Regions from separate parts of the Colwellia sp. Bg11-28 genome, predicted to be linked through region 2. Evidence: predicted binding sites of a transcription regulator. Region 2 holds the regulator's gene; each other region holds the start of a gene.

Region 1 (8,461 bases), on a different contig from region 2:
CACGGTTTAATTTATCCTTATCTTCTACAGGCACTTACACTTTACTTGTAGCTACTTTAAGTGCCCCTGGTTCGTATGAAATAAGCACTACTGGGATTACATCAGTCCCAGAGCCTTCTACCCTTGCGATCTTTGCATTAGGCATTATGGGTTTAGCTGCACGAAGATTTAAGAAACAATAAGCCAAACTACTCACTTTTAAAAAAAGCACCATAGATACTGGTGCTTTTTTATTGCCTGTAATTTAGTTAAATTCCCCCTAATCGTTTGCTCAAACCACTACTTCGACAGTAACTTACGCTTATCACTCATACCCAATAAGCCAGTTATGCTAGAAAACTATTCAAACAAAGCATCAGTCAATTGCATTGTTCGACAACACTTAATTAGACCATTGTTCAAGTAAGCCAAAGACGGCGAACTTGGTCGGTTCGTTTGAGTGTATTGATTATACTGAAAAAAATCTGAAGTATTATTGAAATGCTATAGTGACTTTTCCGCTGCAAAGCAACGGCTGAATTAGTTTAGGCAGTCAAGAGATACAAAACCCATTTTCACAGCGCAATTTGAGTCTTTATTTTCATTCGCTGAAAAATGAAACGCACCAGTTTAGACCGTAGAATAAATATAAACTGGTGTATTTATTAATGCACCTCGTATTAAAGTGCTTTAAATATTTGCTCCACACTATCTTTAGCATCACCAAACAGCATTTGAGTATTGTCCTTAAAGAACAATGGGTTTTGCACTCCAGCATAACCCGTACTCATTGAGCGTTTGAACACAATAACTTCTTTAGCATTCCAAACTTCAAGCACCGGCATTCCTGCGATAGGGCTAGTTGGGTCTTCGGCAGCAGCGGGGTTAACGGTATCATTCGCGCCAATAACCAATACTACGTCAGTCTCTGAGAAATCATCATTGATTTCATCCATACCTAAAACGATATCATAAGGCACTTTTGCTTCAGCCAGTAATACGTTCATATGTCCTGGTAGACGACCAGCCACCGGATGTATAGCGAAACGAACCTTTATTCCTTTATTTATGAGTTGTTGGGTCAGCTCATAAACAGGATATTGCGCTTGAGAAACAGCCATACCGTAACCTGGGGCGATAACGACAGATTTGGCATTACGTAATAAGTCAGCAACCGCTTCCGCATGCACTTCTGTGTGCTCACCGTAGTCTTTATCGTTATCAATAACAACGTCTGTACCAAAACCTCCGGCAATGACACTGATAAAAGAGCGATTCATTGCCTTACACATAATGTAAGATAAAATAGCCCCTGACGAGCCAACCAAAGCCCCCGTAATGATGAGTAAATCATTACTTAACATAAAACCAGCAGCAGCTGCTGCCCAACCTGAATAAGAATTTAACATAGAGACAACAACTGGCATATCTGCACCGCCAATTGAAGCAACCAAATGCCAACCAAATACCAAAGCCGTAATAGTCATTAAGAATAAGGCTATATTTGAACCGTCATGATTGACAAAAGAAAGTAGCAATAAAAAGCTGAAAATCCCTGCGGCTAAATTCATTTTATGACGATGAGGTAACATTAAGGCACTAGAGCTTATCGTTCCACGTAGTTTCGCAAAAGCGACAATAGAGCCAGTAAAAGTCACAGCACCAATAAATATTCCGATGAAAATTTCACTTAAGTGTATTTTCATAGCGGTGTGCTGGGCTGCTGTAAGCACAACACTATGCCCCGAATCAAAATAGCTATTAAAACCAACTAACATGGCAGCTAAACCTACAAAACTATGCAAGATTGCAACAAGCTCAGGCATTTGTGTCATTTCAACTTTATTCGCTAATCTTAGTCCAATTCCTGAACCAACAACCATCGCAATAATAATGATAAAGACATTAGAAACCCTTGGATCAATAATGGTGGCAAGTAAAGCGATAGCCATACCAGCCATACCAAATAAGTTCCCCCTTTGAGCCGATTCTTGTTTGCTTAAACCTGTTAAACTGAAAATAAATAATAAAGCAGCAATCACGTATGCTGCACTAATGAAGCCATTAGACGCTATTTGTGTAGATTCCATACTACTCCCCTACTTACTAAACATTTTTAACATACGACTAGTGACTTTAAAGCCACCGACAATATTGATAGTTGCCACTAAAGTCGCTAATGTGGCGAGTATCTGTACTACAATATTGTCCGAGCCTATTTGTAATAATGCCCCCACAATAATAATGCCAGAAATCGCATTGGTGACACTCATCAAAGGTGTATGCAACGAATGACTGACGTTCCAAACCACGTAATAGCCAATAACACAAGCAAGTACAAAAACAGTAAAGTGAGTAAGGAAATCTGCAGGAGCAATACTAGCCACCCAGCCAAATAACGCTATTCCAGCCCCTATAAAAGCATATTTTTTAATTGGAGAAGCGACTTCTTCAATCGGCTCAGCAGCTTCAACTGTTGCTTTTTTCACGGGCGCTGCACTTACTTGAATAGGCGGAGGTGGAAAAGTAATTTCATCCTCTTTAACTACTGTCATATTACGAATGACTACATCATCAAAATCAATATCAAGCGTTCCATCTTTGTTCTTACATAATAACTTAGTTAGATTCATTAAATTATTAGCATAAAGCTGTGAAGCCTGATTAGGTAAACGTGACACTAGGTCAGTATAACCAATCACTTTTACACCATACGTATCAACAACTTTACCAGGGACGGTACATTCACAGTTACCTCCACCTGCAGCAGCTAAATCTACAATCACACTGCCTGCCTTCATTGATTCAACCATTTTTTCAGTGATTAATTTCGGCGCTGGTCTACCCGGAATCATCGCGGTGGTAATAATTATATCAACATCCTTGGCTTGCTCTGCAAACAACGCCATTTCGGCATCAATAAATGCTTTACTCATTTCTTTGGCGTAACCATCACCCGAGCCAGTATCTTCTGGCTCTTCATAGTCGAGTTCAAGAAATTCAGCTCCCATGCTTTCTATTTGCTCTTTAACTTCTGGACGTGTATCAAAAGCTCGTACAATGGCACCTAAACTACCTGCGGTACCAAGTGCGGCTAGACCGGCAACCCCTGCACCAATTATCATCACTTTAGCTGGCGGCATTTTACCAGCTGCGGTTATTTGCCCAGTAAAAAAACGACCGAAATGGTGAGATGCTTCAATAACGGCGCGGTAGCCCGCAATATTTGCCATTGAACTCAAAGCATCCATTGGTTGAGAACGGGTCATCCGAGGTACCATTTCCATGGCTAAGGTAGTAATTGACTTGCTTCGCAGGGCTTCTAATAATTCAGAGCTTTGCGCTGGCGCAATAAAACTAAGGAGTGTTGAGCCATCATTCATTAACTCAACTTCTTCTAGTGTGGGCGCGTTTACTTTAAAGAGAATTTCGCTTTGCCAGCAGGCTTTCTTCGAGACAATTGCTGCATTAGCATCGCTAAACTCTTGATCGGTAAAACTCGCCTTAGTACCCGCACCTTTTTGTACTTGCACAGTAAAACCTAATTTAATTAATGCACTAACCGAGCTTGGTGCTGCTGCAACCCGACGCTCACCTAAAAAAGATTCTTTGGGTATACCTATTCTCATTTGAATTTCCTTAGTATATATATGAATAATTTTTTCTGACATGGCTTGTTCAAAATTAATACAATAAGCTGTTAAATTGCAAGCTCTATTTGAAGCATAGCTTACTGAAATGTTGCGCTTCGAACATTGTAGCTGGAATGTATAACCTGGTTTTTTGGTTTTGGATCGAATTGTCTACAGTCGGAACTATCACAAAATCAAGGTGACAGCTAAGGCAATTTTTTAATGCATGGAATTATTCATAATAATTTTTGCTGGATGGTAATATTCGTATTTGTTAAACCAATGTAAATAAAGCAACTTTAAAACAACAACTTATGCGCATCATAATGTCTGTTTTTTTTACACAATGGAAATTGCGCTCAATAAATACTCATCTATCGTAATGAAAATTAACAATTAAATATAGCTGGCTCAATTAATGCTTAAACAAATGTACAATAACTAAAAGTCCATTTCTATTATCAGAAATGTATTACAAGGGAAAATACGATGAATATGAAAATGTTAAAAGCGGTAATTGCTGGATTAGTTTTATCTGTTAGTGGTTTTGCTAATGCTGCCTTAATTACTACTGGTGACTTCACTGATAATGGAGGCGGTAGTTATACAATAACTACGGTTAGTGGTAATGGTGCTACAACTACAGATTCAAGTATTGAATCTTTTCTGTCTTTGGTAGCTGGTTCTCTAGATGTTTTGTCTACAGGAAATGCAACAACTGGTTCTGCATTTGGTAACAGTATACATGTGAATGCTGGACAAATATTTTCATTTGATTGGGTTTGGGATTCAAATGAGAGTAACTCTTCAAGTTATAATGACTTTGCTTTTGTAACACTAGATCTTGATGGCATTAGCTTAATTGCAGATACAAGTACGGCTGATAATAGCGGCGGCACTTTTTCGTGGTTAGCAACATCAACTGGTACACTTAACTACGGAGTAGGTATTCTTGATGTTAGAGATTCGATTGTTGATTCATTTTTAACCGTATCTAACGTACAAGCAGTCCCTGAGCCTTCAACCCTTGCTATCTTCGCTTTAAGCATTATGGGATTAGCAGCTCGTAGATTCAAAAAATAGTAAGCTAATTTTCCATACAACCTTCTACGATTAGAGGTTAGTAAAATATAAAGCACCATTAACTGGTGCTTTTTTATTGCCTAAAACCTGTGAATATCACTCAAACGCCTTCCTAGATCACTATTAAGACTTACAGCTTTATAATTAATGACCTAACTGCTTTCAATTATTAATAGCAATTAGTACTAAGGAAATTTTTTAATGCGCAGGGTTGCAGGGTTGCAGGGTTATACGAGAATGTTTTCTTAGAGGATAATACTCACACTTGTTAATTAATGTAAATAAAACAATTTTAAAATAAAAAACTAAAAAAAGATGGTATAATTAATGCTGTAAACAAAAGTAACAATAACAATGACTAAAGATACCTTTCTATTTTCGGAAATGTATTACAAGGGAAAAACAATGAAAATGTTAAAAGCGGCTGTTGCCGGATTAGTTTTGTCTGCTAGTAGCTTTGCTAATGCGGGAATGATTACAAATGGTGACTTTTTGACCAACAATTTAACCGGCTGGACTACCATTCCAACATCAGATTACGCAACAGCATCAAGTGGTGTTTTTATGACATTTGACAATAATGGCTTGAGTGGTCTTAGTCAAGAGATTACAACTAGTTCTCTTTATAGCTATGAGTTAACTTTTGACTCTTATGCATCCCAGATATTAGGTAATGAGATGGAGTTTCGCATTGATAGCGATATTTTCTCCGTAGTTACAACTACCTCGTGGAATACGACAACCTATAACTTCATTGGTACTGATTCAACTAACACTTTAAGCTTTCTATTTGCTACAGATCCAGGAACTGGAGTATGGAACTTTGATAATGCTTCCTTGATTGCAGAGTTAGTTGCTGTCCCAGAACCAGCTACCGTTGCTATTTTCGGATTAGCTCTTATGGGTTTAGCATCACGTAGATTCAAAAAATAGCAATAGAAGCTATTTTAGACCCCGATTTACCCACTAAAGACAAGTAAATCATTAAGCACCATTCATACTGGTGCTTTTTATTGCCTGCCTTTCAGGACTAGCCTCTTAATTAAGTACCGACATTAGCCATATCACTAAATAAAAACCACACACACTCAAATACAAACTATAGACTTGTTACATATATAATACTCATATCTTAACTAACGTATATAACGAGTTTAGAATGAAAATATAATTAATCGGTACTACTTTACTATTATCATTAACTGCTAATGCTGAGTTTATAGGCGAAGGCGGTACAGCTGAAGTTACAACAATTAAAAATGCTATTGAATTATCAGACGACAGTAGAGTGATAGTAGAAGGCCATTTAGTTAAAAAATTGAAGAATGAACTTTACCTTTTTAAAGATGATAGTGGTGAAGTAGAAATAGAAATAGAAATTGATGATGAAGACTTTAGAAATATAAAAATATCATCTGATGATAAGGTTAGAATTACTGCTGAAGTAGATATCGACTGGACAACTACAAGCTTAGAAGCTGAGTATTTAGAATTAGCGAAATAAAAAAACAACTAAAGTCAGAATCAAAAAGCATCATTTATTGGTGCTTTTTTGGTTATATAAAATTTAATTATTAGGATGTTTATTCATTATCAGACCTTTCTAAATCTTTTATTAGTCTAGGTATGTAACTTTCTTCGTCAGCACTAAGCCTATGATTATCAGCAACATCTAAGACTTCAGTTGCATTAGAAATAAATACTCTTAGAGCCTCTATTCGCTGAGAGAACCATGATTCATCAGAATGCTCTCTCACCTCTTCTTTCAGTATTACCCGAGCACCTGGGTGGCTATAAAATGGTTCAGGTGGTATATGAGGAACAACATCACCAAAATTTACGACTCTAAAATGAGGACCTATAATTTTATTATTTAAACCCACCTTAAAAGCTTCATTTCCAGGTCTAGGGCTAGCGAAAGTATATATCCCATATACTCTATATTTATTTTCTATCAACATACCAGCATAAAGAGAGCTTAATGCGCCACCAAGACTATGTCCTGTGATCCATATTTTTTTATTTTTTGATAACACACTATCTAGCAAGTTGGTAATGCCTATAACCGCAGGAAATAGGGAATCTTGAAAACCTTCATGAGCTTTAGTACCCTTTAAAGGTCCAGGGTCATAAACAGCCTGAAAGTTTGCAAACCAGTCTTTTAAGGCGTCGCTACCTCGAAAAACCGCTACAATATTATCTGCATTCGACATAACATAACATTGAGTATCTACATCTGGTTTTTTTACAATTTCAATTGCACCATTAAATTGATACCCCCAACTTTCGACTACTGAAGCTATTTTATTTTCATCTTTTTCATAAGCTAAATCACATGCGATTGCTAAAGACAACGACGTTTTTTCATCGTAAGAATCGGTTTGCTTTATTCCTTGGAACTTATCGTAATAATTCATAACTATTTCCCTTAGTAACAATCTATTAATTTAGAAGATATCATTCTGAAAAAGTCCTCGTTAATGGGGTTTAGCTTGTATCTCCAAAGCTACGACTTATCAACAATGAATACTAACTAGTTATACTAAGCATAAAAGGTTCACTCAACCCCATATGTATAATTATAATATACTAAAAATAGCAGAAAATTCGAGTAGTACAAAACACACACGTAAATAGTAGTGTTTATAGCAAAGCAAGTTAGGTACAGGTTGGTATTGTATTTAAATAATTAGAGTAGAGATGTCTAAAATTATATTTTCCATTGAATTAAATCACTGATTTTTAGTAGATTTCCAATCTCGATTAGAGAAGATTAATCATTAGTTTAATAAATTAACTGTCTACCGAAGTAAAGTGCTGCTTCAAAGCTTCAATAAACGCGGTGGTTCTTAGTGAAATGAACTTTCTATTCGGGTATATAACATGGAGATCAGCCCCTCCGGTGGTTCCTGTTCGATTAAAGTCATATTGGTAATTATCCATAACCGTCACTAAGCGTTTTGCTTTTAGATCCTCAGCAATATCCCAATATGATTTTAATGCAATACCGGCCCCTTCAATGGCCCAGCGCCTAATCAAAGCACCGTCATTGGACGCTCTCGTCCCTTGAATTGAAATTGAACTGTTACCAGCGGTACCTTGAAAATGCCAAGTAGTTAGTGGTTCAGCCATACGAACCATGGTCAAACAATCATGCTGTATTAACTCTTCAGGAAGCACAGGTATGCCTTTACGCTTCAGATAATCAGGTGAAGCACACAATACTCGACGATTACTCGCCAATCGACGTGCTATCAGCGTGCTGTCTTTCAAACTGCCGAAGCGGATCCCTAAATCAAAACCGTTCCCTACTAGGTCGACAACACTGTCAGAAAGAAAGAGATAAGGTGTGATGCTAGGATGCTCTTCTACAAACCTTGATAACACGGGTGCTATGTGTTGTTGTCCAAGATCAGATGGTGCAGTTATGCGTAGTGCGCCTGTAAAGCTTGTTTGACCCGTTTGTAATGAAGTTTCGGCCTGCTCTACTTCCGCTAAAATTCGCTCGCAGGAAACGTAAAACTTACGTCCTTCATCGGTTAGTGAAATCCGGCGAGTTGTTCGGTTTAACAATCTAACGCCGTACCTTTCTTCTAAGCCATTTATACGCGCAGTCATTCTTGCCGGTGAAAGCCCAACTTCTCTACCTGCTGCAGCTAAACCTTCATTTTTTATGACCCGCACAAATAATTCAATATCACCGAGTTTATCCATATTATTTTATACCGCTCATATTATTCCGAATTAAGGAAGAATGTTTTAATAAT
Region 2 (8,461 bases):
TATAGGCTTAACTATTATAGCGATAGGTACCAGTTTACCTGAGCTCGCCGCTAGCATTATGAGCATCATTAAAAAAGAAGATGATTTAGCATTAGGCAATATAATAGGCTCTAACATTTTTAACATTTTAGCTGTTCTCCCAATAGCCGGTCTAATAGCTCCTGGTAATATTGACGCTTTAGCTGCCAGCAGAGATGCGCCTTATATGTTAGGTATTACTTTGCTGCTATTTATCTTATGTTTTAGTCGTCGCTTAGGTGCATTTAGAATTACTCGTGCCAAGGGTGCATTATTACTGTTAAGCTTTATCGCTTATCAGGTATTACTTTTTAGTCAATTGTCATAATAAAGGCTGCTGTTAATTAATCATTATGAAAAATTTCAAAGAATTAGCAAAAAACGTTATTGAGATTGAACAGCAAGCCATCGCTGAACTAGTACAGTTTATTGATGATAACTTTGAACTTGCCTGTCAACTCATGTTTCATTGCAAAGGACGAGTAATCGTCATTGGCATGGGTAAATCAGGTCATATTGGTGGTAAAATAGCGGCTACACTTGCTAGTACTGGCACACCATCATTTTTTGTTCACCCTGGAGAAGCTAGTCATGGCGATCTAGGCATGGTCACTAGCAATGATGTGGTTTTAACCATTTCTAATTCGGGTGAAACTAGTGAAGTACTTGCTATTATTCCGGTTATAAAACGCATCGGTGCTAAATTAATTTCTATGACTGGCAACACTGAATCTACCTTAGCTAAATTAGCCGATACCCATGTTTGCATTAAAGTATCGGCTGAAGCTTGTCCTCTTGGTTTAACGCCAACATCAAGTACCACGGCAACCCTAGTAATGGGTGATGCATTAGCCGTTGCTTTACTCAACGCGCGTGATTTTACCGCAGAGGATTTCGCTTTATCTCACCCTGGTGGCAGTTTAGGCAAACGTCTATTACTGCGCCTAAGCGACATTATGCATAAAGACGATCGCGTACCTATGATTTCGGAAAATGCTCTTATCAAAGACGCCTTAGTTGAAATGTCCTTAAAAGGCCTGGGCATGACTGCTATAGTTAATGAACAACAACAACTAGTCGGTTTATTTACTGATGGTGATCTTCGCAGGGTATTAGACAATAGGATAGATATCCACAGTGAAAGTATTAACACAGTAATGACCCATAACCCTAGTGTAGCGCAGAGTGATATGCTTGCCGCACAGGCGCTAAAAATAATGGAAGATAAAAAAATAAACGGCCTTATCATTGTCGATAGCAACAATATACCTGTAGGTGCAATGAATATGCACGACTTCTTAAGTTCCGGAGTACTTTAATGAATACCCTATATGGCAATGTAGAACACAACGTTTTAGCTAAAGCGCAACAAATAAAGTTACTGGTATGTGATGTCGATGGTGTATTTTCTGATGGCAGAATTTATTTAGGCAATGATGGTGAAGAGCTAAAAGCTTTTCATACAAAAGATGGTTTTGGCATTAAGGCCTTAGGTGCTAGTGGCGTTGATGTTGCGATTATTACGGGAAGAACTTCAGCTATCGTTGAGTATCGTATGAAAGCATTAAATGTTGCACATATTATTCAAGGCCAAGAAGATAAGTTACCTGCATTAATTGATTTAATTGAACAATTAAACATTACTATTGAAGAGGTAGCGTACATTGGTGATGATGTACCTGATTTACCTTGTATTGAAGCCGTTGGCTTAGGCATTAGTGTTTCCGATGGACATCCTTTAGTTCTTCGTTCTGCCAATTATACCACTTTTACTCGTGGTGGATTTGGCGCCGTAAGAGAGACATGTGATTTGATCATGCAAAGCCAAAATAGCTTAGACAATGCATCAGGCGCCAGTATATGAATCGATTAAATAGCCTAGCGCTATTTGTCTTACTGCTTAGTGCGCTAATTTATGGCATTATTGAATGGCGTAGTGCATCAATAGAACAAGATACTTTAATTGTTGATGAGCAACGTCCGGATTTTATTGCTGAGCAGCTAGAAAGTAAAATCTATAGTGACTTAGGGCAACTCTCCCACACTATTGAAGCAGAAAGAATGGAGCATTACTCTGATTTGGAAGTCAGTTACTTTGAATTGCCGAATTACACATTATATCCGCAAAAAGAAGGCCAGCCATGGAAGGTCAGTGCGCAAGAAGCGACACTTTACAAAGACAACCGTGTAGAGCTAAAGAATCAAGTACATATTAAAGCGACAGAAATTGACGGCTTAATAAAAGAGATTCACTGCAAAACAATAGCATTAGATTTAAAAACCAATATCATTAGTTCAGAGCAATCAGTTGTTGTGGTGGGAAGAGATTTCACCATGTACGGCTCAGGATTAATTATCGATTTAAACACAAAAAAAATGACCTTAATCCAGCATGAACGTACTATTTATAAAAAACATGATGAAAGTTAATTTAATTAAAAAAACAGTTTCAGTTTTAGCCGTAGCCTCAAGTTTACTCTTTGTCAGTAACGCTTTGGCGGCAATAAAAGATTTGGAACAGGAAATAATTATAGTCGCTGAAAGTCAAGATGCCGATCTAAAAAATAAAATTATCAGTTATTTAGATAATGTTATTATTCGTCAAGGCTCTATTTCTATTACCGCCGATGTAGTTAAAGTCTTTAGTCAAGTTAATAAGAAGAATGATGAAAAAAATGAAACTTATTTGGCAAAAGGCAAACCTGCTATATTCGAGCAACAACTAGAAGATGGTAGCTTAATTACCTTGCAGGCAGATGAAATAACCTATAGCCCTAACTCGAATACAATCATTATTTCAGGTAATGCCCTAGTCAAGCAAGCTGGAAGTGAAGTCAGTGGTAATGAAATAACTTATAATACTGTCAGTGAAAAACTACAAGCACGGAGCGCTAATAATCAGCCTGTTACTACTATTTTACAACCAACGGTACTCAAGAAACAGAAAGAGACTTACGAAAAATCTAAAGAAGAAAAACCAACTGACAAGGTAGTAGAAAAAGAAGGCGACAGTAGTGACAACTAACACAGTGAAAACAACACCTGTAAATACACTGATTGCCGATGGTTTATCGAAGTCTTATAAAAGTAGACAAGTCGTTAAGAATGTTAGTTTGCAAGTTGACGCAGGACAAATAGTTGGCTTATTAGGCCCCAATGGCGCCGGAAAAACCACATCCTTTTATATGATTGTTGGCTTAGTCCCCAATGACAATGGCTCGATCAAACTCAACGGTCAAGACCTTACCCTTGCTCCTATGCATGAAAGAGCCCGAAGCGGTATTGGCTATTTACCTCAAGAAGCCTCAATTTTTAGAAAGCTAACTGTTTCTGATAATATTATGGCGATATTACAAACACGTAAAGAGCTTAGTGAAACCCAGCGCGCTGAGAAACTTGAAAATTTATTAGAAGAGTTTCACATTTGTCATATCAAAGACAATACCGGCATGAGCTTATCCGGTGGCGAAAGACGAAGAGTTGAAATTGCCCGAGCACTCGCTGCAGATCCTCAATTTATTTTATTAGATGAGCCCTTTGCTGGTGTTGACCCAATTTCGGTTGGCGACATTAAAAAAATCATCTTACACTTAAAGCAGCGAGGCATAGGTATCTTGATCACAGACCATAATGTGAGAGAAACATTAGACGTTTGTGAGCATGCTTATATAGTTAGTCATGGTGAAATTATTGCGCAAGGTAATGCAGATCAAATTCTTGCTAATCAAAAAGTCAGAGATGTATACCTTGGCGAACAATTCACGCTATAGTAAAGCGATAGGCTAGTATATTTAGCCAGAATGCTTAATAGAATAGTAGTTACCCATTGTAATAGCGTAACTACTAAGAATAATAAATAGGAAATCATATAACCTAGATGCGCCCTACACTACAGCTCCGTATTGGACAACACTTAACAATGACTCCACAATTGCAACAAGCTATTAAGCTGTTGCAATTGTCTACGTTAGAGTTACAACAAGAAATTCAAGAAGTTTTAGAGAGCAATCCATTACTTGAACTTGATGAAAAAGCTCAAAGTGATAATTCAAGTGAACAAAATAATCTTGAAGAAGCCTTTTCATCCAATACTAATGAAGAAAAAACGGATCAACCTGCGGGTGATGGTAGTGAAGAACAGCAGGCCAGTATTGACGAAATCAGTACTACTGAGGCGATGGAAAAAAGTGATATACCAGAAGAACTAAATATAGATACTACTTGGGAAGAAAGCTACAGTGCTGGGGTATCAAATACTGGCGCAGTAAGTAGCCCTGCTGATGACTACACCTATCAGGGTGAAACCACTGATTCCATTCAAGATCATTTATTATGGCAAATGGAATTAACCCCTTTCAGCGATACTGATAAAACCATCGCAATTGCTATTATAGAAGCAGTCGATGACGCCGGTTATTTAACTGTATCACCAGAAGATATCTTAGAGAGTGTTGGCACTGAAGGGCTCGAGCTTGATGAAGTAGAAGCCGTATTAAAACGTATTAATATGTTTGATCCTATTGGTGTCGCAGCTCGCTCCATTCCTGATTGCTTACTTATTCAATTAAATCAATTTAGTGCTGATACCCCTTACCTGAAAGAAAGTAAATTAATAATCAACGACCATATCGATCTACTTGGTAATCGAGACTATCGCCAGTTAATGCGTAAAACCAAATTAAAAGAAGATCAGCTACGTGAAGTGATGCGTTTAATTCAAAGCTTGAACCCTCGTCCGGGTGATGCGGTAATTAAAGGCGATGACCAGTATGTTATTCCAGATGTTTCTGTTGAGAAAAAAAATGGCCGTTGGGTCGTTGAATTAAATTCTGATACTGCACCTAAATTGTCGATTAATAAACAGTATGCGGCAATGTCTAAAACAATGAAGTCGTCAACTGATGATGGACAATTTATTAGATCCAACTTGCAAGAAGCTAAATGGTTTATTAAGAGTTTAGAATCTCGCAATGACACACTACTTAAAGTGTCCAATTGTATTGTTCAACGCCAGCAAGGTTTTTTAGAACATGGTGCTGAAGCCATGAGACCTATGGTACTAAACGATATAGCTGAAGCTGTTGATATGCACGAATCCACCATCTCACGTGTTACAACACAAAAGTATATGCACACGCCAAGAGGCATCTTTGAACTCAAGTACTTCTTCTCTAGTCATGTCAGTACAGAGAATGGTGGTGAATGTTCATCTACAGCAATTCGTTCTTTGATTAAAAAACTTATCTTAGCGGAAACACCTGCTAAACCGTTAAGTGATAGTAAAATGGCTAACTTATTAGCTGAGCAGGGAATAAAAGTGGCACGACGTACAATTGCTAAATATCGAGAATCATTAGCGATACCACCGTCAAATCAACGTAAGAGTTTACTTTAGAAGACTACAATAAAAGGATCATGTTTATGCAAATTAATCTTTCTGGACACCATGTTGAAGTAACTAGTTCATTGCGCGAATATGTCGATACAAAATTCTCAAAATTAGAACGACATTTTGATCACATTAATAATGTCCATGTTGTACTTACCGTAGAAAAGCTTAATCAAAAAGCTGAAGCTAATGTTCATATGAATGGCAGTGAAGTATTTGCTTCTGCAGTCAACACCGATATGTATGCCTCTATTGATACCTTAGTTGATAAACTTGATAGGCAGATTCTTAAGTATAAAGCTAAGGTTTCTCATCATTAAGTTGAGTTAGCCCGAAAGACCGCTTTAAAGTAATTAAAGCCTATTAAAGCAGGCGTCCTGAGCTAAATGATTTAGCGTAAGTGGCGCCTTAAAACCATTAACACGATTATGCAATTATCCGAAATATTAACAACAAGCTGTACTAGTTGTGATGTAGCAGTAACCAGTAAAAAACGTATTCTAGAAAGAATTTGTCAACTCGCTGCGATTCAAATAACTGATATAGAGCAAGATGAACTATTAGATAGTTTACTCAATAGAGAAAAAATGGGTAGCACTGGTATAGGTAACGGTATTGCGATCCCACATGGTCGATTGCCCAATACAAGTAAAGCTGTTGCGGTGTTAATAACAACAGAAAAGGCAATCGATTTTGATGCCATAGATAATAGAGACGTAGATATTTTTGTTGCCTTATTTGTGCCCGAAAATAGCTGCCAAGAACATTTAGATACGCTACAAAATATTGCTAAACTATTTAGTGATAAAAAGATGATCAAGCAAGTACGAAAATGCAATGATAATCAGGCACTCTATAACTTAATTCAACAAGCAAGCTAGCAATATATATACCCAAGCCACTTGAAGCTGTGTGTTTCAGGACCGCTGAGCATAAGCGGCTCAGGGGCCGCCATAGGGCTGGTTTAGAAACGCTTTATGCTACGTTATTGATTTCGACAAGAGAATAACTATTCTCTTCAATCAATGTCTTGCCTAAAGGCGTTTCTAATTCCAGTTGAAACCTGCATCTTCATGTGGCTTGGGTATAAGTTGCCGCGCATTCGGAATAGTATAAATGAAATTAATCATTGTTAGTGGTCGCTCAGGCTCAGGTAAATCGGTTGCACTAAGAGTTTTAGAAGATCTTGGTTATTATTGTGTAGACAACATCCCTATTAATCTTCTGCCGGCATTAACCCATACTGTTATCAATGACTATGAAAACGTTGCGGTAAGTCTCGATGTTCGAAACTTACCGAAAGACCCAGAAGATATCCCAGAAATTATTGCTTATTTACCTAAAGCAGTAGACGTTAACACGTTATTTTTAGATGCCGATGATAATGACTTAATCAGACGCTTTAGTGAAACACGCCGTTTGCATCCCCTTATTAAAGAGAATATGGCACTTGATCAAGCAATTGCTTTAGAAAAATCATTACTCGAGCCTATATCTACTAATGCCGATCTATATATAAATACCAGTCAACTTAGCCCTCATCAATTGGCTGATTTAGTCAGAGAGCGGATTTTAGGTAAAAAAACAGGCTCTATGGTATTAGTATTTGAATCGTTTGGTTTTAAACACGGTATTCCTGTTGATGCTGATTATGTATTTGACGCTAGATTCTTACCTAATCCATTTTGGGAAAAATCACTCAAAGGTCAAACAGGCGTCGATCAAGAAGTAAAAGACTTTCTTGCCAGCCAAGCTATAGTGACTAAGTTTATTTGGCAAATTAACAGTTTTATGATGACTTGGTTACCACATCTAGAACGAAATAATCGTAGCTATGTCACTATAGCCATTGGTTGTACTGGTGGTAAGCATAGATCTGTTTATATCGCTGAGATGTTAGCTAAAAACTTCCGTAAAGAGCGTGATGATATACAAACGCATCATAGAGATATTGATATTAAATCTACCTAATAAGTGAGCACAACAGTGAATGTTATCTCTCAACAAGTGACCATTTGTAATAAATTGGGTTTACACGCTCGTGCCGCAACTAAATTAGCGCAATTAAGCCAAAAATTTGCCGCGAAAATCACCCTAGAATTAGCCGGTAAAGAAGCCGACGCTGGTAGTATTATGGCGCTAATGTTACTAGCAGGTGGTCAAGGAAAAATGGTAAATATCACCGCACAAGGCAAAGACGCACAGTTGGCACTCGCTGAAATATGCCAACTTATTTCTGATAAGTTCGACGAAGCTGAATAAAAAAGACTATATAAAAGCTCCCTTCATAAGATAAAAAAGCTGATAAAACCACTAAGTTACGATAAACTTAAGCCGACTTTCAGCTGTTTTCCAAAGAAAGCTGTTATTCTTTTCATCAATAATAATACCAAGTGGACCAATTTATTGCCCACTTAGCGAGAATGAAAAGGCTTAGGGGTAAGGCATTAATTGAAGAGAATGGTAATTTCCTTGTCAATATAAATAACGATGCATGTAAGCCTTTGCCTTTATTAGGTACTCGCCCTTTGGGAACTCATTAGCAAACTGATATCATCATAAAATTAATGAAATGTAGAATAACTATATTTAAATAATTTCACTTGTTCTAAGCTCGCTAATGTAGTTCTAAGTTGTACAATTAATTAGTCCAATAGGTATGACCCTCCGTTTCGCGACGTTCTCAGCGATACACTCTTTAGAGGGTTTTCTGTGCACTATACATTACAGAAGCAGAGTCGCTATGCCAGAAATATCAGAACAAGAGTATAACCAACAAAGATTACAACAAGTCAACGAAGCACTTGGCAGTGGTATGTTCGTCTACGTGCGAAAACTATTACAGCACATGCCTGCTTATGATTTAGCCCTTATTTTAGAGTCTTCTACTGCTAAAAGCCGCCCAGTATTATGGCAACTTATTGATCCTGACTTTCACGGTGAAGTACTTGAAGAGCTTAATGAAGAAGTTCGTAAAGGTATTCTTAAAAGCATGCGACCTGAAAAGCTTGCTGCTGTTGCCGAAGGCATGGATATTGATGATTTAGCTGAAGT
Region 3 (8,461 bases), on a different contig from region 2:
CAAAGCTATGACCATTGGTACGTGGCATTTTAGGGTTTATTTGGGCGATGACATATTTGGCAGCTTTTACTGCTGCAGAAACAATATCTACACTCACGCCTAATGAACAGTAACCGTATTCATCAGGTGGACTCACCATGATCAGTGCTGCATCAAGCGGTAAACTATTTTCATTAAATAAACGTGGAACATCAGAAATAAAGCAAGGTGTATAATCACCACGCCCTTCGGCGATAGCTTCACGAATATTCTTACCGCCAATGAACAAACTATTTACTTTAAATAAGTCTTTATGTTCAGGTTTCGCCCAAACATTCTCAGACAAAGTTAAAATATGAACGGTTTCAATATCATGTAGCCCTTTGCTATTGGCTATCAAATCATCTATTAAGGCATTAGGTACGGCGGCATTAGAGCCGATAAAAATACGATTACCTGATTTTAAGTAATCACCCCATTTGACACTATCACGTTGCTCGTCTTGTGCTGTCATGAAATTTCCTTGACTAATATTTACTCGTTATGTGCTAGATATGTACTAGGTATATACCCGTTACCAATCAAAGTGCTGAATTTCAGTGGGAATTAAAACCACTTTAGGCTAGGTAAATAATTTAAGCATAGTCATTCTATGGTTTGATTATTTAACGCCGAATAAAGTGATTTTAAACCCATCAAAGAAGTACTTGAGCAATACCACTTCATCGTTGCTGTGAATTATAATGGAACAACCATTATTTCATCACAGCGCCTTGAATTGAAATTGCTCAAGCACTCTGAAAACTGCATCTTGAATGATAACGGGTAAATTCAGTATGCTCTCATAAATAAGGCATTTATTGATCACTGTCAATTGGACGTTTGTTATATAGATATTTGTCGATATTTATGCTGTCAATTATCTATTTTTAATACAAACTGACGTTCGTATTTCTTAAGGTACGTTCTAAAGGCACTTAATTGAACCAACTTTGCACATCAAAATTCAACAGCGCCAAACAAATAAGTTATAATCGCATGTTTTTAACGTGATTTCAGAGTGTTTTACTGCAATCAACTTTTACTTTTAAAGGGTTTAGCTTAAGTGTCGACAGAGAAAATTTTTATTATTGGTTTACCGAGAACGGCAACCACCAGCGTGTGTTTAGCAATGTTAGAGCAAGGTTATAAAACGGCTCATAATGCGTATACACAGGATTCATTTTCTCAAGCACAAGTGTTAGCTGATACGCCAATATTTTGTGACTATCAAACACTTGATAAAGACTTCCCTAATAGTCGGTTCATTCACTTAACGCGTGCTCCAGAGCTTTGGCTTCCTTCAATTAAGCAACTTTTACAACGCATGTTAGTTAACTTACAACGTACTGATGGAGGGTTTAATCCCCATATAAAGCGTTGTTACAGTGAAACCTTCTCTCCATTAACCGAAGAGAATATTAACAGTGATGAGTTCTTGCTAGATTGTTACACCCGTCATCAGCAAGGGATTACTGAACACTTTCAAGACAGACCTCAAGATCTGCTTACCATAGATGTAGGTGACGAAGGGAGTTACTTAGCCATGTTGTCTTTCCTTAATATTGAAAAAGAAAAAGCAAGAGAGGGCGGTTTTAAACAAATAAATATTGGTGGTAAAGTGAGAGCCTGGCAGCACCTTAATAATCCGCTAAAAGTAGAGTCTACTAATAAGGGCCGCATTGATAAGGTGCTTTATTAGCTGCGATAAAAGTAATTATTAAACCCCTCAGTGGTTAGCTATTGTAGAGTGAAAAGTTCACAGGTAAAATCATGCCAATTTCGTCAATTAAATTTCATTAAATAAATATATACCCGTTCCACTTGAAGATGCATGATTCAGCTGGAATTAGAAACGCCTTTAGGCATGGCATTGATTGAAGAGAATAGTTATTCTATTGTCGAAATCAATAACGTAGCGTAAAGCGTTTCTAAACCAGCCCCTTGGGGGAAGGCTGAGCAAATCATACTCAGCGTTACATTTATTTTTAAGGGAATGACCCTTAATAAAAAAATGCGCCTTGATTATGAATCGCTCAGACTTCCTGAAACGAGCATCTTCAAGTGGAACGGGTATAGTCTTAGAGAGTAGTAACTATGTTTGAATTAAAACACCACACTGGTCAAGATTGGGTTGATGCTGTAATGGCTGATTTTAACCGTTTTTTACAAGACCATGCGGCAGCGGAAAAGAAAGCCTCAGGTATGGCAATGGCAATGTTATCTCATTATCCAGACAAAGCTAAACTTGTCCGTGCTATGACTGATTTAGCTATTGAAGAGCTTATTCATTTCAAACAAGTACTAAAGTTACTTGTGGCTCGCGATGTTACCTTAGGTCAAGATAAAAAAGACCCATACATTACTCAAATTCGTGCCTTATTTCGTAACGGTACTAGCTTCTTTTTAATGGATAGATTGCTTGTTGCAGCAGTTATTGAAGCCCGTGGTTATGAGAAGTTCTGGTTGGTTTCACAAGCACTGCCTGAAGGTAAAGACAAAGACCTTTATGAAGCGATTGCTAAATCAGAAGAGAAGCATAAAAACTTATTTGTTGAGCTTGCATACGAGTATTGCGATAAAGCAGAAGTTGATCAGCGTTTAGAAGAAATATTAATCGCTGAAGCAGAAATATGTGCAGGTCTCCCTATCCGCGCAGTACTTCACTAGTAGTTATTCATCATAGTAGTGTATTGCATCATTAATACGTCTAAAGTGCTCATTGACTAACATCGAATGTTTGAACAATGAGTGCTTTCATTTTATATTTTCGCAGCACATCTTTAAACTGAAAACCTCTCTTTCTTTCTGAATTACTTATTAAACATCTCAAATATTACTCTACCGTATTCCCCTTATTTTGGTCAAAATCACCATATAATTGTATCTGTATCACTCGAATATTTCTTTGTGTTCATAACTTTTTGTATTTAAAGATAAATATTTTTGGCATTGTCGTTGCTTCTTTATTTGTTAGAGTGTTACTCATTTGTAAATAAGTAATCACGAAACTTAAAAAAACAAGGAAAGTAAAATGACCGTTACCCTAAAAGATAGACCTATTGAAACAGTACGTAGTGAAGTGATTGACCAATTGATCATGAATTATAGTCATGCTGAATTATCTTATGAGGCTTTTGAACGTCGTTTAGACCAAGCTATGGAATTGGCTAACCATCAAGACTTAGTTGATCTAACCAGCGACTTACCCTTAGCTGTTGATAAAGCATATGTAGAAAATAAAAAGCAGGATTTAGCGCCTAACTTTTTGCCAGGTGAGGCTGAAGAAGTTGATACTATGGTGAATATATTCAGTAGTAGTAATCGTGGTGGAGCTTTTAAGGTGGCGAAAGAAATACGCTACTTTAGTTTATTCAGCAGCAGTGATATTGACTTTACCGACGCACGATTTAGCCAAAATGAAGTACGAATTAAAATATTTAGTTTGTTCAGTAGTGACAGCATTTATGTGCCAGAGAATATTAATGTAGCTTCTAAAGCTTTTTGTATTTTTGGTAATATTGATAATTCAGCTCCAACTAGTAATGCTGCAATATCGGCACCGACCATTATTATTGAAGGTTTTTCTATTTTCAGTAGTGTTGATATTACAATTAAACGAAGTATGAAAGAGCGCTTTGTTGAGCTGGCAGATAGTTTGAAAAATATATTTTCGTAATAAGAGTTCAGTTTATCTCACATCAAACGTAAGACTTCTATATAGTTAAAAGGTGCTACTTTTAGTAGGGCCTTTTACATTTTTTTTAACATAGCACTGACTTTATTGGTGGTATTTAAATTGCGACCTGAAGCTGGCTGGCCTAGACAAGCTTCTATATTAGTGACTAGTTTAGAGCGGCCGATACCATGTGGGGCATGTAAATAAAATACCTTGTCTTTTACAAGGTAGACTTCTGATTCAGCGAGGTATTTAGTCATTTTTTCTTGGTTTAACTCGATGGCATTATGGCAAAAATAAAAGTGCACGAACTTACCTTCGAATGTTTGATAGGGGTTATTTGTCATAGCGCTACTAAATTCTGCTTCATTCAAAATGAAGAGTTCAGGAGAAAAGCCAAAATTGTCCATTACAAGTTTATGAATGACATCGGCTGGATTAGTTGAGCTTTTTAAAACCACATTACCACTTTGAATATAAGAAGATATCTCTTCAAATTCAGCTTCTTCTAACAGAGGAACAAGCGCTTTCATAGGTAATAAATTTTTACCCCCAACATTAATTCCTCTAAAAAGTATTACATATTTTTCCATGTCAGTACCTTAAGTGTTTATGAATGCTCATAGGTATGAGCATTCATATGTATGAAACCTACAGTATTATTATCTCTTAACATACCTTAAAGTATTTAATTTTTAAATCGTACTTATAGTTAGCATAATTTTTCGTTGGATCTCTTTATCAAGCTTTGAGTCATTAAGGTTATTGAGCCGGCGATTAACCCCCATAATACAGAGCTAATATCCCATAGTGACAAGTTAGACGCTGTGACGAGAAAGGTAATGATTGCCGCTTCAGACATTTTATCGTCAGAGAGCGCTTGCTGAATACTACTATTGATAGTGGTAAATAAAGCCATACCCGCTAATGAATAAATTAGTGCATTAGGTAATGATGCGAAAGCTTGCATCAGGTATCCAGCAGAAATGGCCATTAATATATAAAAGCCACCACCAGAGATTGCAGCCCAATAACGCTTTTTAGGATCTTTATCCACGTCTTTAGTCATACATATCGCTGCTGTTATTGCCGCTAGGTTTATGGCATAACCACCAAAGGGAGCGGCAAGCATATTCAAAAAGCCGGTAACACTTAATATCGACGATACCGGGGCTTTATAATTATGAGCTTTTAATACCGCAATGCCTGGCAGATTTTGTGCTGCCATCGTGACTAGAAATAAGGGAATGCCAATGCCTAGTATTGCGGATATATTAAATTCGGGAGAAATATAGGTAAATTCACTTAGCTGCCAAGAAAATGCAGTAAACGTCATTAACTTAAGTTGCCACGCAAGCACTACACTAATGATCAACACGAATAACATGGTGAATTTTGGCATCAATTGTCTACAAACTAAATAGGTAAAAAACATGACGATTACCAGCAGTGGCGCCTTATTCATTTGATTAAATACATCAATGCCAAAATTAACCAAAATTCCACCCAGCATTGCAGAAGCAAGTTGAAAGGGCAGTTTGTTTATTAATTTTTCAAACCAACCGGTAATACCGCACAAGAAAATTAGCAATGCTGAGAACATGAAGCCAGCTATCGCTTCGTTGAGGTTAAAATTTTGAGTATTTGCAATAAGTAATGCTGCGCCTGGTGTTGACCAAGCAATCAGTATTGGCACACCGTAATAAAATGAGAGGGCAATCGACGTTATGCCCATTGATAATCCTAACGTTAATATCCAACTTGATGCGAGACTTGCATCACCGCCTAAGTTAATAACTGTTTGATAGATCAAAGCTACGGAGCTGGCAAAACCAATAACAACGGCAACCAATCCAGCAACAGTCGCGCTTATTATGCGATTGACTAACATACCTATTTCCCTCACAATGATTTTAATGTGCGTTATAGCGCACAATGTACCACTATGCGTTATAACGCACAAGGGAAGTAATGAGTATAAATTTCAACAATGCCATAGGTAGTCAACTAAAATTGGCGAGAACCAATAAAGGTTGGAGTCTTGATATTGCAAGTAAGAACACTAACGTTTCAAAGGCAATGTTAGGGCAAATTGAGCGAGGCGAATCAAGCCCAACTGTTGCGCGTTTGTGGGATATAGCCACTGGTTTTCATTTACCGTTAAGCTATTTTTTTCTAGCGATAGAGGATGATGACGTATCTAAAAATATGTTAAATAGTGAGGCAGGTATATCTATCTCTACTTTATTTCCCTTCGATGTTGAAACAAAGAGTGAGGTTTTTTCCCTAACCTTAGCGTCGTTACACCAGCAAATTTCTGCTCCCCATAATGATGGAGTGATAGAGCATATTTTGGTGATAGAAGGAGATATGGAATATCTTCTCAGTGGGCAGTGGCACCATTTAAGCAAAGGTGACGTGGTAAAGTTCAATGCCAATCAAAAGCACGGTTATCGCAATGTGTCAGAACATCAGGCTGTATTTCATAATATTATTTGTTATACAAATGAAGATAAAACCACAAGATAAGTGAAAGTCCCCATTAATATGCGTTTCTTTTAGTGTCAATTGGATAATCATTTATCTCTTACTGCTTTTGGCACAAAGTGGCTGAAAAACCTCCCTAATTTACCATTGAATTTGGCAGAAGAGGTGATTAAACCTATACCCTTATAAGTCGGAGTATTAGCGCTAAAAATTAAGTACCGTAATAACTGATCAAACTCAATGCAATACCGTGTTCCCTTCTAAAATTTCTAATTTGGTTAAACTCAATAAAAGGTTCAACTTCAAAATATAGCCATGATTTATAGAACAAGTTTCTATATCGTAATGATAAATAATAGGTTTCATTTGATATATCTTGTTTGTTATTACTTTTATTATATTGAATACCACTTACTAGTAATTGATTTTTTTCTAACTTAAAAACATGAAATAACCCTACCTTTCTTCTAGATCTAGCCTCATGTTCGAGCTTTTGCCAACTTGCTGAAAAAGAGACAGTACTACCTTCGAGGTAATAGGCAATCGCTCCTTTTAAACCTGGACCCCAACCATCTTTATAAAAATAGTCAACTCGTGGGAGTAGCTCAAACTTAAACGTTTCACTTTTCCAATTTAAGCTCGCTTCGGTTCTTACGTATAATTGCTTACGACTAACGCCGACTCTGGTTTTTATATTGTTATTTTTGTTAAATTCTTTTGCATACTGAACTGCTAAGTTCACACTTTCTTGGCTGTCTTGAAAAGGGTCTGACTCATAATCAAGTAAAAGCTCATCTTCATTGTCGTTATCAATAATTAAGGCAAGTCTTTCATCCAAGTTAGGTAAATTAAAGGCAACTTTAAATTTGGCATCAAACTCATCTAAATCTGCTGTACGTGGTAACCAACCTAACTGTAAATACCCTTTTGCAGACGCGCCGCCCTCAGTAGAGCCATCAATATCATCTAACCAAGAAGCGGTATCTTGCATCATATTATTAAGTTTACTTTGAAAGAGGTCGGCTCTAGGTCGTACTTTATCCTCAAGATCTTTTGCACAGCAAAAAGTACAAAATACAAATAAAATTAAGCCTACCGTAGTTTTTAACAGCATTGATTTATTCCAATTTAATCGAAATTATACTCACAATTAATTGTTCTTTTTTTTTGAGTAAATAAAAAAATACAAGGAGGTGGATATCTCGAAAACGTCATTATTTAGCAAATATAACGTTAGTTGGAATCTAACACATTTCGGTCTACTCGTTAGTTTTGCCATCCAATAATTCGCTCCCATGTAATTAGGCGTATTCAGTTGCTTGTTTTTCGACTTCTAAGTTAACTCAATATAGAGAAAAGGTTGTTGGAGTTTTATAAGCTAGAAATAGTGTGTTTTGGTAGGTTATAGATTCAGCGGTGGCTATGAACCATCCGCTGAAACTATTTATTAACTACCAGTAATGGGCAGTACTCACACTAGAAATGTACGATGAAAAGCTATTTAGCACTAGGCAAGGTGCCAGGTATCAATTCAAAATCTATACTGAAAGTAGTCAACATATTTTTCAGTTCGTCATAAGGCTTTTTATTGCCTTTTAACTTTGCTTTACCTGCCTTAATTTTATCATCAAGGGTTGCCATGCCCATCATCACATCATTAAGTTCAGTGCGATTCATGGTTATGGTTAGGTCAGCTTTTGGCGACTGAATACCTTCAATATTGGTTAGAGCAGAATTGCTGAGTTCAACCAAGTATTTCTCATCATTATCTGGAGTAACAAAGTTAATGGTGAAATGCTTACCTTCCGTTTTACTAACGTCTAAACGTACGGCTAAAAAGTCCAACCATAACGCGGTAGACATACCACGAATTACATCAGGTCCAGCCGCTGAAGGGGATGCACCGCTTGGCATACCATGGCGTAATTCGTAAGCTGCAGCTAGGAAGCTGTTGCGAACGCTCGGGCTCTCTTTTTGATAACCTATTTGTTCATATACGTCGGCCAGTAAATCTTTTGCAGGCTGGTTGTTAGGTTCGGCATAAACTAACTTATTTAGAATTTCGATGGCGTGAAAATATTTCCCCTGATCATGCAGCTCTTTACCTTTCTTCATTATTTTCTTAGCACCACCCATCATTTCAACATACAAGGGAGATGAGTCTTCAGGAGACAAAGGCATCAATGTCGCAGGATTAGCATCCCAATAGCCTAAGTAACGGTTAATAACCGCACGGCTATTATGTTCTTCAGAACCATGGTAGCTATGTGCTGACCA

Evidence for each region. The regulator sigma-54, encoded in region 2, starts transcription at its own class of promoters, with help from an activator protein. The targets are predictions, from matches to a motif close to GTTGGCACGNNNNTNGNNT.
Region 1: the regulator sigma-54 is predicted to act here: its motif matches at 4,017-4,035, upstream of CXF79_RS02520 (PEP-CTERM sorting domain-containing protein).
Region 3: the regulator sigma-54 is predicted to act here: its motif matches at 2,964-2,982, upstream of CXF79_RS01975 (LiaF domain-containing protein).

The regions. Positions count from the first base shown of each region.
Region 1 covers NZ_PJBA01000002.1:125,347-133,807, reverse strand. Annotated here, with positions in the region: gene CXF79_RS23560 (PEP-CTERM sorting domain-containing protein) at 1-182, shown strand, start outside; gene pntB (Re/Si-specific NAD(P)(+) transhydrogenase subunit beta) at 660-2,069, opposite strand; gene CXF79_RS02525 (Re/Si-specific NAD(P)(+) transhydrogenase subunit alpha) at 2,079-3,608, opposite strand; gene CXF79_RS02520 (PEP-CTERM sorting domain-containing protein) at 4,101-4,694, shown strand; gene CXF79_RS02515 (PEP-CTERM sorting domain-containing protein) at 5,100-5,627, shown strand; gene CXF79_RS02510 (NirD/YgiW/YdeI family stress tolerance protein) at 5,869-6,198, shown strand; gene CXF79_RS02505 (lipase family protein) at 6,278-7,111, opposite strand; gene CXF79_RS02500 (LysR family transcriptional regulator) at 7,488-8,408, opposite strand.
Region 2 covers NZ_PJBA01000018.1:813,821-822,281, forward strand. Annotated here, with positions in the region: gene CXF79_RS20695 (calcium/sodium antiporter) at 1-346, shown strand, start outside; gene CXF79_RS20700 (KpsF/GutQ family sugar-phosphate isomerase) at 372-1,337, shown strand; gene kdsC (3-deoxy-manno-octulosonate-8-phosphatase KdsC) at 1,337-1,882, shown strand; gene lptC (LPS export ABC transporter periplasmic protein LptC) at 1,879-2,448, shown strand; gene lptA (lipopolysaccharide transport periplasmic protein LptA) at 2,435-3,043, shown strand; gene lptB (LPS export ABC transporter ATP-binding protein) at 3,048-3,788, shown strand; gene CXF79_RS20725 (RNA polymerase factor sigma-54) at 3,896-5,413, shown strand; gene hpf (ribosome hibernation promoting factor) at 5,440-5,727, shown strand; gene ptsN (PTS IIA-like nitrogen regulatory protein PtsN) at 5,836-6,288, shown strand; gene rapZ (RNase adapter RapZ) at 6,524-7,378, shown strand; gene CXF79_RS20745 (HPr family phosphocarrier protein) at 7,394-7,669, shown strand; gene mgtE (magnesium transporter) at 8,151-8,461, shown strand, end outside.
Region 3 covers NZ_PJBA01000002.1:9,539-17,999, forward strand. Annotated here, with positions in the region: gene CXF79_RS01955 (GNAT family N-acetyltransferase) at 1-493, opposite strand, end outside; gene CXF79_RS01960 (sulfotransferase) at 1,085-1,720, shown strand; gene CXF79_RS01970 (tRNA-(ms[2]io[6]A)-hydroxylase) at 2,116-2,688, shown strand; gene CXF79_RS01975 (LiaF domain-containing protein) at 3,053-3,697, shown strand; gene CXF79_RS01980 (DUF1697 domain-containing protein) at 3,772-4,290, opposite strand; gene CXF79_RS01985 (benzoate/H(+) symporter BenE family transporter) at 4,410-5,609, opposite strand; gene CXF79_RS01990 (helix-turn-helix domain-containing protein) at 5,669-6,226, shown strand; gene CXF79_RS01995 (hypothetical protein) at 6,396-7,298, opposite strand; gene CXF79_RS02000 (alkyl/aryl-sulfatase) at 7,682-8,461, opposite strand, start outside.